3 regions of the Janthinobacterium lyxosi genome follow, and region 3 is predicted to be linked to each of the others. Evidence: predicted binding sites of a transcription regulator. Region 3 holds the regulator's gene; each other region holds the start of a gene.
What was found. Region 3 encodes sigma-54, which starts transcription at its own class of promoters, with help from an activator protein. Its sites were predicted from a motif close to TGGCANGNAANCTGCTTT; they were not measured.
Positions count from the first base shown of each region.

Region 1 (4,154 bases), on a different contig from region 3:
GCCTGGTACTGGATCACTTCGCGGTTGCCGCCATACACCATCACATGCAGGCGGTCGTCGCCAAAGGCTTGTTCATAAGTGGCGCCGATTTGCTGGTGGTCGATGCTCTTGCGCGTGTTGTAGCGCTCGGCAAAAGTGCGTTTCGGATTTTGCGTGTCTGTCGTGTCGATTTCACCGGCACGCGGATCGGCGGCAAACGTGGCCCAGGTGGCGCCCAGCGGATCTTGCGTGTTGCCCTGATGCAAGCTGTTGGCGACGATGGTCAGCTTGCTGTCCGCGGTGGGCTTGACGGTGATCTTGCCGAAAGCCTGTTCGCGTGTGGCGGCGCTGTGGTCGCGGAAGCCATCCGTGCGGAAGCGCGAACCGTCGAGCACGTAGCCGATGCCGCCGGCCTGTCCTTGCGCCGTCAGGTCCACCTTGCTGGTGCCGAAACTGCCGCCCGTTACATTCAATTCGACGGAGGGGGGATTTTGCCCATCCTTGGAAAACAGCTGGATCACGCCGCCCGAGTGGTTGCCGTAGATGGCAGAGAAGGGGCCGCGCAGCACTTCGATGCGCTCGGCGGTATCGAGGTTGAAGGTGGCGGCCTGGCCCTGGCCATCGGGCATGCTGGCAGGAATGCCATCGCTGATCAGTTTGACGCCGCGCACGCCGAAGGCCGAGCGGGCGCCGAAGCCGCGTGACGAGATTTGCAAGTCTTGCGCATAGTTCTGGCGGTTCTGCACGACCAGGCCCGGCACGGCGGCCAGCGCTTCTGACGCGTTGACGCGGATTTGGCCATCCTGGATGCGGGCACTGTCGACGACGTCGATGGACGCCGGCACTTCCTGGCTGGGGTGGGCGATGCGGCTGCCGCTGACGACCACCGTATCCATGAGTTGCCCGTTGGCCTGGTCAGCTGCCTCGGCGGCGAAAACGTGGGTGGACAGGGTGGCGCTGCCGGCGACAAACAGGCTGGCAATGGTGTTCAGGCGGAAACGATGCTGCATGCGGGTTCTCCAATGTGAATAAAAGCCTGCTTGAGCGCGTGAGCGGCGCAGGTCTGCCTAGTCTTATCAAGCAATATGCCTGCCATGTCTCCATTGGTGGGCTGAAATTATACGCCTGCCCGTGGCACGGCGTTTGCATGCAGCAATGATCAGAGGCGCCGATGCCGCGCGCTTTCCCTTCGTTTTGCCATTGAAAAGGTGATTATGCCCAACTTCTTCTCGCGCTTGCGCCTGGTTTGCTGGCTGCTGCCTGCGCTTGCCAGCAGCGCCGTCCAGGCCGCTCCCTTTGCCTATGTCCCCAATGAAAAATCGGGCACCTTGAGCGTGATCGACACGGCTACCGACCAGGTGGTGCGCCAGATTGCCGCCGGAAAGCGGCCACGCGGCATCGCCGCCGACCCCAGCGGGCGGCAATTGTTTGTCACGGATGCCGCCAGCAGTGCCTTGTTGCTGATCGATAACGCTGGCGGCACGCCCGTGCGGACGGTAGCGCTGGGCAAGTCGCCCGAGGGCGTCAGCGCTTCCCGGGACGGTCATTACGTGGCCGTGGCCGTCGAAGAAAACAATAGCGTGGCCTTGCTCGATGCCCATACGGGCAGCTTGCTCGCCGATATCAAAGTGCAGGGACGCAACCCGGAACATGCCGTGTTCAGCCCGGATGGGCGCTGGTTGCTGGTCAGCGCGGAAGAGGCCGAGCAAGTCGATGTCATTGATGTGGCGCAACGCCGCCAGGTGGCTTCCATTGCCGTGGGCTTGCGTCCGCGCGGCATCGGTTTCAGTCCGGACTCGGGCCGCGCCTACGTGGCGTGCGAACTGGTCAATGCCGTCTACGTGATCGACATGGCCACGCGCAAGGCGATTGCCACTATTTCAGCGGGCAAGAATGCCAACGGTATCGCCGTGCATCCCAGAGGCAAGCAGGTGTATGTCTCGAATGGCACGGATGGCACGGTGATGGTGATCGACACGGCCAGCAAGCAGATCACGGCCACCATTGCCGTCGGCAAGCGCCCGTGGAATATGGCCATCACGCCCGACGGTGCCAAGCTGTACGTGGCCAATGGCCGCTCGAACAGTGTTTCCGTCATCGACACGGCCAGCGCGCGCAAGGTGGCTGATATTGCCGTGGGTGAATTGCCATGGGGCGTGGTGATTCGTTAGGCAAGCTGGAATAGGTGTTCCAGTCTGGTACACCTGTTCCATTGTGCAGCGGTGTAGGGGTGCAGCAGCAGGGCTGGCCCGGATTGGAACAGGACGCTGCCACCTTGTTCAAAACGCAAACAGACCCACGTCCTCCGCCCAGGCCCCGGGCAGGTGCTGAAAAGCGCGCCGGTATGGCCGCCATGCCCTTGCAACAGGGGTAAAACCCGCTAAGTTGGTAGTGGGGCGGCGAGCTGGCACGGCATTTGCGGAAGACTCCGTGTACTCACCCCATCTGTACCAGGACGTTTGATTTTAATTACAGCAATTCCATTCTAATTAACCCGATAGAGGACGACATGAATCTCGCAGACATCAGCAAACTGGGCGTAGCCAATCCCTTCAAACAACGCTATGACAATTACATTGGCGGCAAATTCGTTGCACCAGTAAAAGGTGAATACTTTCCTAACATCACGCCCATCACGGGCTTGCCGTTTTGCGAAATCGCCCGTTCCACGGCGGAAGACGTCGAGCTGGCGCTGGATGCCGCGCATGCCGCCAAGGATGCCTGGGGCAAGACTTCGCCTGCCGAGCGCGCCAATATCCTGAACCGCATCGCTGACCGCATCGAACAGAACCTGAGCCTGATCGCCACCGCGGAAACCATCGACAACGGCAAGCCGATCCGTGAAACGATGAATGCCGACATTCCGCTGGCCATCGACCATTTCCGTTACTTCGCCGGTTGCATCCGCGCGCAGGAAGGTTCCGTCGCGCAAATCGATGCGGAAACCTATGCCTATCACTACCATGAGCCGCTGGGCGTCGTGGGCCAGATCATCCCGTGGAATTTCCCGATTCTGATGGCCGTGTGGAAACTGGCGCCAGCCCTGGCCGCCGGCAATTGCGTCGTCTTGAAACCGGCCGAGCAGACGCCCGCCTCCATCATGGTGTTGATCGAGCTGATCGGCGACTTGCTGCCACCGGGCGTGTTGAACATCATCAACGGTTTTGGCCTGGAAGCGGGCAAGCCGCTGGCGTCGAGCAAGCGCATCGCCAAGATCGCCTTTACGGGCGAAACGGGCACGGGCCGTTTGATCATGGGCTACGCGGCGCAAAACCTGATTCCCGTCACTCTGGAGTTGGGCGGCAAGTCGCCGAACATCTTCTTTGAAGACGTGATGGATGCCGATGATGATTATTTCGACAAGTGCCTGGAAGGCTTCACCATGTTTGCGCTGAACCAGGGCGAGGTGTGCACCTGTCCATCGCGCGTGCTGATCCAGGAATCGATCTACGAAAAATTCATCGAACGGGCCCTGAAGCGCGTGGCCGCCATCAAGCAGGGCAACCCGCTCGATGCCAGCACCATGATCGGCGCCCAGGCGTCGCAGGAACAGCTGGAAAAAATCCTGTCCTACCTCGACATCGGCCGCCAGGAAGGCGCTGAAGTGCTGGCTGGCGGCGAGCGCCATACGCCGGCGGGCGATCTGGAGGGCGGTTACTACGTGCGTCCGACGGTGTTCAAGGGCAACAACAAGATGCGCATCTTCCAGGAAGAGATCTTTGGCCCCGTCGTGTCCGTGACCACCTTCAAGGATGAGGCCGAAGCGCTGGCGATTGCCAACGATACCTTGTACGGCCTGGGTGCCGGCTTGTGGACGCGTGACGGTTCGCGCGCCTTCCGCATGGGACGCGCCATCCAGGCGGGCCGCGTGTGGACCAATTGCTACCACCTGTATCCCGCCCACGCCGCGTTCGGCGGCTACAAGCAATCGGGTATCGGCCGCGAAAACCACAAGATGATGCTCGATCACTACCAGCAAACGAAGAACTTGCTGGTGAGCTATAGCCCGAAAGCCCTGGGCTTCTTCTAAACCGGCAACAGGCGCCGCACCCTTAGTCGGGGGCGGCGCGCAGAAAGGGATGCCATGAGTGCAGCAATTGCCCGGGTGGTCGCCACTGATGCGGCGCTGGAAATGATGGACAAGTTGCGCCAGCGTCACGGCCCGTTGATGTTTT
Region 1 covers NZ_JBNYXM010000054.1:3,140-7,293, forward strand. Annotated here, with positions in the region: gene ACQ4WP_RS28195 (TonB-dependent receptor family protein) at 1-989, opposite strand, end outside; gene ACQ4WP_RS28200 (beta-propeller fold lactonase family protein) at 1,194-2,150, shown strand; gene adh (aldehyde dehydrogenase) at 2,489-4,009, shown strand; gene ACQ4WP_RS28210 (DUF779 domain-containing protein) at 4,064-4,154, shown strand, end outside.
Region 1: adh (aldehyde dehydrogenase) is a predicted target of sigma-54. The motif match lies at 2,385-2,402, and genes of this name have one in related genera.

Region 2 (4,154 bases), on a different contig from region 3:
GCCCGCTGCGCAAGCGGCCTATGAGCTAGTCCTGCGCCATGTGCCGCGCCACGTGAACGCGCGCAACGGCCTGGCCGTGCTGCACGCGCAGCGGGGCGAACAGGACGCGGCCATCGCCCAGTGGCAGGCGCTGACGCAGGAAACGGGCATGGCGCGGCCGCAGCAGGCCTATCTGTTCAGCAATCTCGGCCATGCCTATTATCTGAGCGGGCGCGATGCGCAAGCCTTGTCCGCGCTGGAACAGGCGTGTTTGCTCGATCCGCTCAATGCGCTGGCCTGGCGGCATCTGGCGCAGGTGCTGGAGCGCCTGGGACAGCACGAGCGCGCCGCCCTCATGCGGCGCCAGGCGGCCAGCTTGCAGGAACGCGACTTGCGGCGCGACATGGACTTGTTGCGCGGCGCGGTGCCGCAGCAGCTGGTGTCCGCGCCTGCGCCGGTGCAGGATGCGCCCGCCATGGCGCGCGTGGAGATCACGCAGAGCGATGGCATGGCGCAGCTGCGGCGCGTGCCCGTCGCCGCGCCGCTGCGGTCCGTGGCGGCGGCTGGTGCGCCGCATTCGCGCCTGGAAATTGTGAATGGTAACGGCGTGCCGGGCATGGCCGCCGCGCTGGCGCGCAGCCTGGCCGGCGCTCCCGTGCAAGTGGTGCGCCTGGCCAATGAAACCCGCTTCCAGGTAGCGCGCACGCGCGTCGAATACCGGCCCGCGCAAGAACAGGCGGCGCGCCAGCTGGCCCGCCAGCTGGGGACGCAGGTGCAGACCCAAGCCGCCGACTGCCCTGCCAGCGAGCTGCGCCTGGTACTGGGGCGCGACCTGCGTGACCCGGCCGTGTTGCACCGCTATTATCTGCAGCAATTGCAGCTGGCGCGCCAGGCGCTGGCACGGCTCGGTTAGAACGCCTCTGCTGGCGTAAAAAACACGCGGCGCCTTGGCGGGCGCCGCGTGTTCGAGCATGCCGGTTGCTATGCCGGTTGTTATGTCGGCTGGCGCCGGCGCGTGAAGGCCAGGGCGGCCAGCCCCAGGCCCAGCAGGAACAGGCTTCCCGGCTCCGGCACGGCCAGGGGATCGATGACGACGATGTCGGTGCGCGTGGATTTGGAAAAGTTCAAGGTATAGCTGCCGGCGGGCATGGCGAAGTTCGAGGTCAGGGAAAACAACGCAAAGCCATTCGTGAAGGCGCGCCCGGTAGCGGGGTCATTCGTGCCGGCCGTCAGGTTCAGGCTGAAGGGGTCGAGGCTGCCGGCGCCATGGTTGCCGTTGATATCGCTGCCATTGTTCGGGTTGCCGTCGGGAGCGAACTGGAAGATTACGCCATCGGCATTCGCGTTCGACAGGCAGCCGACGGGGCTGGCGCTGTTGCAGGAGATATTGAAGATATCCATGATCGACACGCTCGACTTGTCGCCCAAGGTCGTCACGCTGGTGCGCAGGTCGCGCCGTCCCATGAAACTGAAGGTGATGAAGCCGGCGCTCGACAGGCTCAGGTTGATGGAACCGGTGAGCGTGTCGCCGGCCATGGCCGTGGCGGCGCCGACGGTGTTGCGCTGTGCTTCCGCCACGGCGCGCACGGTGGCGCCGCCATTGAGCATGTTGCCGAAGGCGTGCGCATCGCCGCGTGCGAATTCCAGCGTGGTACTGGGACTGGGTGCGTAGCGGTTTTGCGGCAAGCCGCTGCAGCCGCCGCCCGAACACACTTGCAGCACGTCGGCATTGGCGGCCGGCCCGGTATTGACGGCGCGCGGATTGACGGCTACGCCACCCTCGAAGAAGGCGCTGTCGCTGGCATTGCGGTTGGCGCCCGCCAGCGACAAGCTACCGGTACTAGTGGTGATGCGGAAATTGTTCAACTCATTGACGGCCAGGCCGTAGGCGCCGGCCTGCGCCTGGCCGCTGGCCAGCAGGCTTGCCGCCGCCAGTGCGCCCAGCCAGCCCAGGGTCTTGCTTCGTGTGTGATCGACGTTCATCGCAGCCTCTTATCGTGGTCAGTCTCGGAAAATCCGGGGGACAAAGAATCCAGAATGACTTGCCTGGATTCATTTCGTAGACACAGATAAGCAGCTTGCGTGCCACACAAAAAAAGTAAATTGAATCAACTACTTGCGTAAAGCGAACTGAGCTGGATAGGGCGAACTGTAAGAAAGGCCGACGCCGCTTGGCGGGCGGCGTTGGCCAGCCTCAGGTACCGCGGTGATAGCCCAGGTGGCCACCCGAATTGCTTGCGCAACCGCAACCGATGCGCGCCACTTCCTCACCGTCCGTCAATTTCCAGTTGGTAATGGTCGTGTGCTGCCAGTCGATGTCGCTTTTCTTGACAGGTTTTACCGTCAGCGTGCGTTGTTCTGCATCCGTGTATTCCATCAGCTCCTCGTCATCGGCGATGTCGAAATGGCGGTGGATCAGGGAAATGCCGAAGCGATCGAGTGCGCCGTAGCGTTGCAGCACGTCGCGCAATTCGCGGAAGCAGGCCAGATCTTCGGGCAGCAGCGGGTCGACGGCGGAAATATCGGCAACGGGTTGCCATTGCATGGCATGGATGTTCAGGCTGTGCATGATAGGCTCCTGTGCCCCGTGATGAGTGGCCCAGGCTGTCGGAGGGGCGCCGGCACGCCTGGCGAAATACCCATCGTGGCCGCAAAGCTGGTTCGGCGCTTGCGCCAGATCAAAGGTGCGGCACATCGTATCTCGTCCGATAATTGCCCGGTAAAATAGGCCATGGCAAACAAAACCCCCACCTTCCCCGGCGCGCGCACGGGCCGCGGCCAGGTCCTGGCCGTGCTGCTGTCGAACCGCGACCAGTCCGGCACCGAACCCCTGCAAGGCCGCGTCTCCCTGGCCGCCATCGTCAAAGCGCTCAAACGCAAATACCACTGGCCCATCGAGACGCACAGCTTTCCCGCCAACACGCAGGACGGCCGCGCCAGCTGGGCGACCGTCTACAGCTTGCCGGAAAAGGTGATTCAAGCCGCGCTGGAGGCCGGCGGCCGGGAGTGGCTGGAGAGCCAAACAGTGGTCGGGCGACGGTGAGCGTGCCGCAATGCGTTATTCGAGCCGGAAGCCGACCTTCAGCGTGACCTGGAAGTGCGCCACCTTGCCATCGACAATATGGCCGCGTGATTCGCTCACTTCATACCAGTCCATGTGCTTGACCGTGAGTGCCGCCTTGGCAACGGCATCGCGTATCGCCTGATCGCTGCTCTCGGTCGATGTGCCAACCAGTTCGATCAGCTTGTAAGTGTGTGCGGACATGATGTTTCCCCAGGTAGGCAAGCCAGACATCGGAAAGTTCTTCTTCGCCAGCAAGTGCCCATAGTGCGCCTAAATGCGCTGGACGTCATTGCGCGGTGCAGCAATGCGTCACGGGAGTGGTTCGCAGGAGGGCGAAAAGAAAAAAGGGCTACAAGCCGAAGCCTGTAACCCTTAGCTTTCCTACTGAATTCTGGTGCCGACTGCCGGTTTCGAACTGGCCACCTGATGATTACAAATTCCTCCGCGCCAATAACACTGGATGACACTATCTAATGAAATCAGGCACTTACCCTGTATGAGCTAACACTGCTGCCTTGGTGAGCTAACAGTAGCGTTGACACTTCGTTGACATGACTTACCACGCACTACCTGAGACTAGTGTGAGCATCGACGTAAATGCAGGGTCGCGGGCCGGCCGGCATCGTCGCTGGCCGGGACGACCGGCCAAAACGCTCCTGCATGCCACCGCGATGCAAAAGGGTTCCGCTTCGCTACAGCCCTAACGGGCCTCAAATCGCCCTTTTTCTGGCTGGTTTGTCGTCAATGCCGGTTTGCCACAAAGAAGCAACGTCGTATTGTCCGATAGACCCTAACTCACAGCAGCTCGGATAATTTCTTGTCAGTGCCAGATTGCAACGTGACAATACTGTTGGGTTCAGACGCAAACCAGACAAACGAGTTCCAGGCTAAGTTATGCACGAGCGCTCGATATTGACTAGCACTTCGGTCAGCGAACGCCGTCACGTATGCCAAATTCGTAGTTTCGAATCCTGCTTCAAGTGCGATGGCCTCCAACGCCACTTTACGTTGCTGGCTTATCGGGCCGTCCGAATGGACAACCTCAACGAAAACAACCAGTATATCTCCACTAACTGGACTGAGATCAACCAGGATAACGTCCGGAAGGCTC
Region 2 covers NZ_JBNYXM010000001.1:94,407-98,560, reverse strand. Annotated here, with positions in the region: gene ACQ4WP_RS00500 (LytR C-terminal domain-containing protein) at 1-892, shown strand, start outside; gene ACQ4WP_RS00495 (EDSAP-1 family PEP-CTERM protein) at 973-1,962, opposite strand; gene ACQ4WP_RS00490 (hypothetical protein) at 2,174-2,548, opposite strand; gene ACQ4WP_RS00485 (hypothetical protein) at 2,711-3,022, shown strand; gene ACQ4WP_RS00480 (dodecin) at 3,038-3,244, opposite strand; gene ACQ4WP_RS00475 (BsuBI/PstI family type II restriction endonuclease) at 3,839-4,154, opposite strand, start outside.
Region 2: ACQ4WP_RS00495 (EDSAP-1 family PEP-CTERM protein) is a predicted target of sigma-54. The motif match lies at 2,050-2,067, and genes of this name have one in related genera.

Region 3 (4,154 bases):
CAGAATGAAACAAGGAAACCATACTATGAAGAACATCTTGCTGTTGACCGTATTTTCTCTGGCCATGATGGGCGTGGCGCATGCCGAGAAGGCCGATTCCGAGAAGGAAGCTGTCATCACGGCACGTAGCGGCCATGTCGACGACATCAAGCAGGTGCGTACCCTGACGGGCGACGTCGTGCTGGTCAAGGGTACCTTGACCATGAAGGCGGGCCGGGCCCTGATCACGGAAGACCCGCAAGGCTACCAGTTCATTACCTTCTGGGCCGATCCCGGCAAACTGGCCACCTTCCGCCAGAAGCGCGATGGCGCGGGCGACCTGTGGGTCGAAGGCGAAGCGGAGCGCGTGGAATACGACAACAAGACGGAAGTGGTGAAACTGTTTTCCAGGGCCAAGCTGACGCGCCTGGAAGGCACAAAAGTGACTGACGTGGCCAATGGCGCCTTCATCTCGTATGACAGCCGCAAGGAAGAATTTGCGATGGAAAATTCGAATAGCGGCACCAGCACCCCGGATGGCGGCAGCGTGCGCATGGTGATCCAGCCGAAGCCCAAGGCACCGGCGGCGGAGAAAGCGCCGGCCACGCCCGCGCCAGGAAAGAAATAATGGACAATACACGTTGCGGCAGCACCCTGATCGTTCGCGGGCTGCAAAAAACCTATGGCAAGCGGCAAGTCGTGCATGATGTCTCGCTGCAAGTCGAATGCGGCGAAGTGGTCGGGCTATTGGGTCCGAACGGCGCCGGCAAGACCACCTCGTTCTACATGATCGTCGGCCTGGTGCCGTCCGACGGCGGCAGCATCGATATCAGCGGCGTGGACATTTCCCGCCTGCCGATCCACCGCCGCGCGCAGATGGGCCTGTCGTATCTGCCGCAGGAAGCGTCCGTGTTTCGCAAGCTGACGGTGGAAGACAATATCCGCGCCGTGCTGGAAATCCAGACCGTCGAAGGCCGTCCCCTGAAGAAGGCCGAGATCGAGGAGCGCCTGGATAAATTGCTGGCCGACTTGCAGATTGAAAAGTTGCGCGAGAACCAGGCGCTGTCCCTGTCGGGCGGCGAGCGCCGCCGCGTGGAGATCGCCCGCGCGCTGGCCACCGACCCGCGTTTCGTGCTGCTCGACGAGCCATTCGCCGGTGTCGACCCCATCGCCGTGATCGAGATCCAGCGCATCGTGCGCTTCTTGAAGGAGCGCAATATCGGTGTCCTGATCACCGATCATAATGTGCGCGAGACGCTGGGTATCTGCGACCGTGCCTACATCATCAACCAGGGCTCGGTGCTGGCGTCGGGACGCCCCGACGACATCATCGCGAACGAGTCGGTACGCCGGGTCTATCTGGGCGAACACTTCCGCATGTGAGCCAATGAAACAATCATTGCAGCTGCGCACTTCGCAGCACCTGGCACTGACGCCGCAGTTGCAGCAATCGATACGCCTGTTGCAATTGTCTACCCTGGAATTGCACCAGGAGCTAGAGCAATTGCTGACGGACAATCCCTTGCTCGAACGCCTCGACGATCCGCTCGACCGTTCGCTGCGCCTGCTGTCCGATGGCGCCTTGAGTTCCACGGCTGCGCCGGCCGAAGCACCGCCCCAGCCGCCAGGCCAGGAGGCGCCTGCAGCGCCGGCCGAAGCGGAAACCTTTGACGGAGAGGCCGCCGGCGACAGCCCGGCTGCAGCGGAGGGCGGCGACAGCGACTGGAGCGAGGCGAGCCGGGGCAAGGCGCCCGACGACGAAGATTCCCGCCCGCAACTCGAAGCCCATCACTGCACCCTGCGCGAACACTTGATGGAGCAGATGCGCGTGACGGTGCTCGAATTGCGCGACCGCGCGCTGGTCGAGCTGATCATCGACGCACTCGATGACAACGGCTACCTGGAAGAGTCGCTCGACGACATCCTGGCACGCCTGCCGCAAGAGCTGGAAATCGACGCCGACGAGATGCGCACGGCCTTGTCGCTGCTGCAAAGTTTCGATCCGCCCGGCGTGGGCGCGCGCAATGCGTCCGAATGCCTGGCGCTGCAAATCAAGCGTTTGCCGCACATCGCCATGGTGACGCGGCGCATGGCCCTCGTCATCGTGGAAAAGCACCTGGCCTGGTTTGCCCAGCGCGATTTCAACAAGCTGAAAAAAGCCCTCGATTGCGACGATGAGGACTTGCGCGAAGCGCAGACGGTGATTCGCCAGTGCAATCCGCATCCGGGTGCCGTCTTCGCCTCGGATGTGTCCGATTACGTGGTGCCCGACGTCGTCGTCAAGCGCGCGCGCAATGGCTGGCAAGTCACCCTGAACAACGACGTCATGCCGCGCCTGCGCGTGAACGCCATGTACGCCAACTTGCTCAAGCAGGGCAAGGGCGAGGGCGCCATGGGCGCACAGTTGCAGGAAGCCAAGTGGCTGATCAAGAATATGCGCCAGCGCTTTGACACGATCTTGCGCGTGGCGCAGGCGATAGTAGAAAGACAAAAGAACTTTTTCTCGCATGGGGCCGTTGCCATGCGCCCCCTTGTGCTCCGTGAAATAGCTGATACACTGGGTTTACACGAGAGTACTATCTCGCGGGTAACAACCCAAAAGTACATGCTGACCCCGCATGGCATGTTTGAGTTGAAATATTTCTTTGGTAGCCACGTCGCCACCGAAGCGGGGGGCGAAGCGTCATCGACGGCGATACGGGCATTGATCGTGCAACTGACAGGAGCAGAAGACCCTAAAAATCCTTTATCCGACAGTAAGATTGCGGACATGCTGGGGGAACAAGGCATGGTGATTGCGCGACGTACTGTTGCCAAATACCGGGAAGCGTTGAAAATTCCGCCAGTGAGCCTGCGTAAGTGTTTGTAAGTTTTTTTCGGTTCCTCTGCGGGCCGGATAGGATGGACCGCACGAACCCGATCATCTTTAGGAGTGTGTATGAATCTCACCATCAGCGGACATCATCTCGAAGTCACACCAGCCATCCGTGAATATGTACAAACGAAGCTGGAGCGCGTGAAACGTCATTTCGATCAAGTCATCGATATTGCCGTGATTCTGACCGTGGATAACCTCAAAGAGAAAGAAAAACGTCAAAAGGCCGAAGTCAACCTGCGTCTGAGTGGTAAAACTGTCTACGTGGAAAGCCTGGCGCAAGACTTGTATGCCGCGATCGATACCCTGATCGACAAGCTGGACAGGCAAGTGATGAAATACAAAACCAAAGTGCAAGGGCACGGTAAAGAGGCGATCAAGCATCTGCCAGACAACTCGGACGAAGAATTCGCCGCCGCCTAAGAACACCAAAAAACCTGCTGCGCGTCGCGATTTGCGGCCTCCGATGCTCACTGTGCATACGCACAGCTCCGCTTCTCAGCCACAACTCACATCCGCTCGCTACGGTTTTTCCACGTGTTCCACGGCCTGCGACTTTGAACCGGTTGTGATCAACTAGGGGCGCACCTTGCGCCCTTTTTTGCGCCCGAACCTGTCGAACGCAATGTTCCCTCGCAGGCGCTAGAATGTGGCCACTCTCACTTCTTTTCATTTTGCCATGAGCGACTTCGTCCAGACCTCCATCCGCAACCGTACGGGCCACATCGTTCTCGACCGCCCGAAAGCCTTGAATTCCCTGTCGCTGGAGATGGTGCGTGCCCTGAGCACGGCCCTGCTGGCCTGGCGCGCCGATCCGCAGGTGGACGCCGTGGTCATCCGCTCCAGCAGCGAGAAAGCCTTGTGCGCCGGTGGCGACATCCGCTTCTTTTACGATGCGGGCCTGGCCACGCCGCAAGGCGGCAGTGCCCAGCTGGAAGATTTCTTTACGGAAGAATACGCTTTAAATCATTTGATTCATTTCTATCCGAAACCGTATATTGCCGTGCTGGATGGCGTGGTGATGGGCGGCGGCATGGGCGTGGCGCAAGCCGGGCCTGGCAACCGCCTGCGCATCGTCACGGGCCGCACGCGCATGGCCATGCCGGAAGTCAATATTGGCTTGTTCCCGGACGTGGGCGGCAGTTATTTCCTTTCCCGCTTGGCGGGCCAACTGGGCCTGTACCTGGGATTGACAGGCTTGACGATCAACGCGGCCGATGCCCTGTACACGGGCCTGGCCGATGTGTACCTGCCCGAGGCGCAGATGGGGGCGCTGCTGGCCCTGTTCGAATCGACGCCG
Region 3 covers NZ_JBNYXM010000023.1:52,889-57,042, reverse strand. Annotated here, with positions in the region: gene lptA (lipopolysaccharide transport periplasmic protein LptA) at 26-607, shown strand; gene lptB (LPS export ABC transporter ATP-binding protein) at 607-1,362, shown strand; gene ACQ4WP_RS21475 (RNA polymerase factor sigma-54) at 1,367-2,848, shown strand; gene hpf (ribosome hibernation-promoting factor, HPF/YfiA family) at 2,918-3,277, shown strand; gene ACQ4WP_RS21465 (enoyl-CoA hydratase/isomerase family protein) at 3,534-4,154, shown strand, end outside.